One region of the Pelotomaculum schinkii genome, then DNA from elsewhere that is predicted to be linked to it. Evidence: riboswitches for the same ligand, from Rfam matches in the RefSeq annotation. Region 1 holds a riboswitch; the other holds the start of a gene.
The links. Region 1 has a riboswitch for cyclic di-GMP ahead of Psch_RS09330 (RHS repeat-associated core domain-containing protein). Riboswitches for the same ligand answer to the same signal wherever they lie in the genome.

Region 1 (3,130 bases):
TCAATTTTGCTGACAAGCAACCCATTGTTGTTATAGGTGTAACTGCTGGTATTGCCCCTGGCGTCAGTTTTGGTTAGAATGTTGCCGCGCCAGTCGTAAGTATAGCTGGTGGTGTTGCCCAGGGGATCGGCGACAGTCAGTAAGTTGCCAGCATCGTCATAAGTCATAGCGCTTGTTTTGCCGGCGTTATCGGTTATGGTAATCGGTTGCCCGGCCGCATTATAGCTGTAAGTAGTGGTGTTTTCCGCCGGGTCGGTTACAGTTTGCATCAAGCCATTCTGGTAAGTATATATAGTCGTGCCGGAGCCTAAGCCTGTGTCGGGGGTGGTTGTGCTGAGCAATAACCCGCTTTCATCATAGTTGTAGAGAGTTTCATTTCCTAATGAATCGGTTGTTTTTATTAAATTGCCATTCGAGTCATAAGTGAATGTACTTTGTTTTTCCAGAGCGTTTTCCACCAAAAGAAGGTTATTATTATCATCATATTCCATGGTGGTTGTATGACTCGCTGGATCAGTAACGGTAAGCAGATTGCCGTTACCGTCATAAGTATAGCTGGTTGTATGGTTAAGAGGGTCGGTTATGCTGGTGAGGCAGTTATTGATGTCGTAGGTGTAGGTACCGGTGATATTGCCGGGATAGGTTATATTAGTGCTACGGTACTTTTCGTCGAAGGTGGTTGTAATGGTGTTGCCAAGGGCGCTGAGCATGGTTGTCCGGTGGTTGTCCGGGTCATAGCTGAACTGGGTGGTGTTGCCGCTCCCGTCGGTCTGATGGGTAACTTTGCCACTATCATAAATGTTGCTTAACAAGGTATTACCGCCGGAAGCAATGATTTCGGTGAGGCCCTGTGTGTTATAGTGGTAGCTGGTGACATTCCCCAGCACATCCTGTACTGTGGCCAGGTTGCCTTCGTTGTCATAGGTATAGGTCACGGTCCGGCCGGCAGTGTCGGTTACGCCGGTGAGACGGTTGTTCGTGTCATAATTGAAGCTCAGGGTGCGGCCGGTGGGTTCACTGGCTAAGGTCAGCAGTCCACCGGTATAGGTCAGGGTAAGCGTATTGTTGTTTTGGTCCGTTATGCTGGTTAGTTGACCAATGTCGTTAAAGATATAACCGGTCTGGTCCTTGAAGGTGAGGGTATAGCCGCTGCCCGGCCCGGCAGTTAGTGTTTCAAAGCATCCGGCGGGTCGAACGTAACTGGTTCCATCGTATGTAAAGGTGTAAACATGCCCGTCGTCATAAGCGACGCTGACGCTGCCGTCCTGGTTGATGGTAAGGTGAACATTAAAATTATTGGTCCAGCCCTTGCCCTGGGTGCCTGTATAATCATCCTGAGAATTGTAGAATCTGGTAAACTCAAGGGACGGGCCTACGGAAGGAATGCAAAGGTCTGTCTGGGCCAGGATGAAGTTGCCAGTGGAAAGGTTAACGGATCCTTTTCCATACAGGCAGTAGGGACGTACGCCAAAGGTTTCTTTGGAGATAGTATTGACTTCTACAAAATATGGATAGCTGGTCCCTTCGTGAATTTTCCATACATCGGTGAAATCCCAGCCTGTAAATGTGACCTGACGCTGCATAGCGGAGGTTGTTTGCGGTGTTCCTTTGCCCGTATCAGACTGTCCCGATGTCTGCGTGTCGTAGTAGCATGATGCAACAATACCGCCTTGGTTAATGAAATCCAAATCTCCTATCAAGCCGCCGGCATTAGGACCGGTCGCCGTCACATAACCTTTGGAATATACTGCATTATCATTTTAGTTTCACCTCTCAAAATAATAATTTATAGAGAATTTCCCGCTTTTTATACTCGGAAAAACACTCCTCTGGAGCCCCCGAACACAAAAACACAACCAAAAGAAAAAGCCCGTCTTGCATCCCATTTGACCGAATGCCGCGGACTTCTTGTGAATTAACTTCGGCAACCCGGCTGTCAATAGTCGGCATAAAACCTCAACCGTAGACCCGTGGCTTTGCGTCCCTGGCTTTCGCCAGGTTTGCTCTTTCGTGGGAACTGTTATTTAATTTTATAGTATTATACATTTTATAGAAATGTTTTACAATATCCTGCATCAATTTTATTTTCTATCTGCTGTCCTTATCCAATAAATATTATGACATGCTATTTATACATTTAATGGCTGCTATTCTTAAGTTGTGAAGTCTAGCTTTACTCAAGCAGACCGAGCCTATCCAATACTACGGCCAACATCTCTCTAGTGACATTTCCTTGCGGCTCCGTGCCGTCCATAATGCCTTTTAGCTTTGCCTTATTCCACGAAGCGCCGGCCCAGGGGCTGGCTGAAGCATACTCTAAGCTTTTGATTTCATTTAACATGACATCACTTGCATGCTGCCAACTCCAGAAGCTGATTCCCGGCATTCCAAGTTCACCTGCGGTTTTTATGAAACGCGTAATTTCCCCAAACTTTATATCCCCATAGCTCTGGCCAACAGGCGCCATTTGGAGTCCAAATTGACTGTACTGCTGAACGCAATCCTTTAAAGCGTCTTCCGGCGCCATCCTAAAATCGCCCCAATATACCTGCGGCAATGCCACGTCACAAAAAGCTGAAAATTTCTTATATGGAAATTGAGCATGGTATACCGGGAGGGCAAACGTGCTGTAACCAAGCTTCACATTTTTCATTATTGATGATGAAGAAATCCCGCCGGATAAAGCAGCTGCTTTTTTCTCACCATTCTGGTTCTCATATTCTATTTCCGCGTCGATAACCAGCCAGTCAGCTCCACCCTTGACTGCCTTTTCCATGCATGTTATTTCACCGGAAATATTGTTGCCATAACTGTAACCCCACGCGCCGACTATCAATCCGGCATTTTTTGCAGGACCGGCAATCTTGTCTAATTGATTCCAATAATTTTTGCCGTCCCACGCTTTGACAAGCAACCCTGTTAAGCCCAAGCTTACTGCTTTGTTAATAATATTATTTATTACACCCTTTTCTGCAAGCTCCAATTCCCATATCCACATCTGCTTACCAGCCCATGGCTCCAAATCTACCACTCCATTTCCCAGGATTTTTATAGAGCGCAAACTAGTTATTAATACCATATGGAATAGAATTATCCCTGTGAATGAATCCAAAAAAACAAAACCCCACGG
Region 2 (3,130 bases), on a different contig from region 1:
TAGGCGGGTTCCTGGGTGAGCGAAGGAGTCTTCTAGCCCAGGAAATATCGGCGCTTTTTTATGGCATTATCACCAATAACATCGGCAAAAGGTTATTAATGGGATTCAGACAGACGGCCAGATCCGGCCAGGTACGAAAATTTATGGACCGGGGAGTAAACCTGTCAAGCAGATTAATAGATACTTTCAGCTCATCTCTAACCCGTGAAGATGTGCCCGATCCAGTGCAGTGGGATTTCATGGTTACGGATTCAACAACCCCGGTTTTTTCAGATAAGTTTATGATGTATCATACCACGCTGATTATTTCCGCCGGTATATTAAACTACGCCGCGTCAATGGCAACAAGCCCGCGGCATGACTTAGCGGGCCATTACACAAAAGCTCTGGCTGAAGTGGCCAATTATCTTGAAGACGGTATCAATATCCTTATTGACAACGGCTGGTACGAAGAGCCGCCCAGAACTGTAGATCGCAGGGAACTGGTAAACGAGCCAAAACATTAAAAATAAAAGGGCTTTATTTAGATAAGGATTATCGGGTTCAATTTACTCTACGTATGTGATTTGTATACCCTTCTCTTTGGAAAGGGTACTGGCCAGGCTGGCCATATTTATTAAATTATCAACAGCAGTAGTAAGATAAGAGTCTGATGTACCGACCCTATGTCCTCTTGCTATACCGGCAACAATGGTTATCGGTACTCCACGCTCTTTTGTTGATACTTCTATTTTGTTAATTATCTTAATGGCCCATTCTCTAGAGCATTCAATATCTTCCGTGGTAACCGCCATAAATTCATCACCCGCATAACGCCCGGGAAAGTAAACACCATTTTCCGTACTTTCCGAAAGTAATCTTCCTATAATCTTCAGGCAGGTGTCTCCCCTGACGTGACCGTACTTTTTATTGATATCTCCGAAATTATTGATATCGAAGAAGATAATTGTTGCTTCCTTCCCATATTTAATAATATTTTCCACAAGGTACCTTAAATAAATTGTTTTTTTAAGGCCGGTTAACGTATCTTCATGCTTACTTGCCTCAGTCAGAAGGGTTTTTTTAGTGACAATCCCTACTAGTTTGCCGTTCTCTATTACAGGCAACCTTTCAACCTTTTTTTCTTCTATTAGATTAATTGCATCCCAAAGTGAAGTGTTTGGACAAATACATACCGGGTTTTTGGACATAGCGTCTGCCACAATACGGTTCATATGAGAACGCCGGGTATCTCTTGAGGTAATAATTCCACACAGTTTACCGTCCTCCAAAACCGGAAGTCCGCCAACACAGTTTTTTTCCATTAATAAGACGGCTTGTGCGACACTGTCCAGAATATCAACCGTAATGACAGGGGTCCTCATATAATTAGAAATGCCGGACATCAGAGTTCCACCTCTAGATTAATTGCAAGTACAATGTCAACATGCGCTTTTAATAAAGTCGTTTCAGATGCGACCTTATTTGCTTCACCTAAAATAATATCCAGTAATCTTTCATTACTGATCATTCTTGATAGTGACTTGCGGACAACTACCGCTTCCAGAGGCCCTTCTTCAATAATATTTATTTCGTACTGACCAGGACACATTAAATCTACCGTTCTCTTTACAGCTTCCGGGCCTATGGGAGCCCTCCTCCCGATCAGCAACACATCCTGAATTGGTGGAATCTCAAACTCGCTTATCTTCATTGAAAATAGTGCTTTTCTTCCGGGATCAACAGTTTCAGTATGCAAGTTGCAAACACCCCCTTTCTCTTATTTTTAAACAAAGTATTTAATTCCTTCATCAACTTATTAAGCTCGTTTAGCAAAGGACATACCCCTTCCTGAGCTGTTCTAGAAAAGGGCGTAAAAAAAAAGAAATTACCAGACCATTTCTTGCAACCAGACAATCACCTCAGCCAAAAATGATAGAGACTCATAGCTTTGCGTCCCACCCTTTCGGAGCGGACTGTCCTTTAAAAACAGTTGGTATATTATTCCGAAAATATTTAGTAAATTATACAACTATGTATATACTTTTATCAACAGTCCTGAATCTAAATTGTCTTCGGGTCTGTCGCTTAGCGCAGATAAACGCAATCCTCATTAAAAACGTCATGGAACTTTGTGGGAAGCCTCCGTAGGTCTTGCGGCCATTAATGCTTATTAAAACTTATGCGATTTATCAATAATCAGCCGGTACCCACAGGAAGGGGATTATCCCCCTTCCCCGGCCCGAATCTCTTTCGTGAAGTCTATTAATTTAATTGCGCTATTTTATCAAGCAAATCTTTAGCCTCTTTATCTTCACTCAGGTCATAGACCAATCCCAGGCAATACCTTGCCATATCGAACTGCTTATCTTCAAAAGCCTTTTTGCCCAGCGCTGCCGCAATTCCCAGCACGGGCTCGCTGGCGCCGACTTGGATGAAGTGCTCCTGTATGGTTTTAAGCACCGCCTCTTGATCAGGGGACTCTATTTTTTTGCCGGTTTTTTGAGAAATATAGAACAGTTCGGAGGCCACCGCATCGTTTTTTTCAAAATCACTGCTCAAATGGTACATGTTGATGGCATCAGCATAGTTTTCTTTTTCAATAAAATAGAAGCCCATATTTCGGTAACACCTGGCTATCTCTTTTTTGGTGGTGGCAAAGGATAGCGCCTGCCTGGTCAAATTAAGATATTCATCAAGATCACCGGTCAGCTTATGGGCTTCTGCCAGCTGAAAATATGCATATAAATTTACCGGGTTGCACCTGACCGCCTGGTTCAGCGCCTGTATGGCAGCCTTCATATTATGTTCCTGCATATAAAGGAATCCGCGGATGATATACATATCACTGAAATCATAGGGCGCCGGTTTAAAGTTTTTCGTTGGCTTGAAAAAATGCTGATAAAGATATGCTTGAAACATGTTTTTAAAGCTAAAATAATCATTCTCTTGATCTGCCTCAAGAAAATCCTCACAGAACCGGATCAAAGAGTCCATCATGACTGTGGCTTTTTTATATTGTTTTGTTGAAACCAGGTATCTAACCTCATCATACAATACGTCTATGCGTTTACCATCTTTGTAGAAATCTGATGCGACCGGTACCTTCTGCTCTTCAGGCAAAGTATCGTACAGGAGCCTTCCTATGGCG

Region 2: linked by a shared signal. The riboswitch ahead of Psch_RS12785 (hypothetical protein) and the one ahead of Psch_RS09330 (RHS repeat-associated core domain-containing protein) in region 1 are both predicted to bind cyclic di-GMP.

Annotation. Positions count from the first base shown of each region.
Region 1 covers NZ_QFGA01000001.1:1,999,451-2,002,580, forward strand. The annotation lists gene Psch_RS09330 (RHS repeat-associated core domain-containing protein) at 1-1,688, opposite strand, end outside; cyclic di-GMP riboswitch class I at 1,921-2,015, opposite strand; gene Psch_RS09335 (hypothetical protein) at 2,174-3,022, opposite strand.
Region 2 covers NZ_QFGA01000002.1:375,868-378,997, forward strand. The annotation lists gene Psch_RS12775 (DUF3231 family protein) at 1-506, shown strand, start outside; gene Psch_RS12780 (CBS domain-containing protein) at 549-1,385, opposite strand; gene Psch_RS12785 (hypothetical protein) at 1,385-1,738, opposite strand; cyclic di-GMP riboswitch class I at 1,881-1,970, opposite strand; gene Psch_RS12790 (tetratricopeptide repeat protein) at 2,245-3,130, opposite strand, start outside.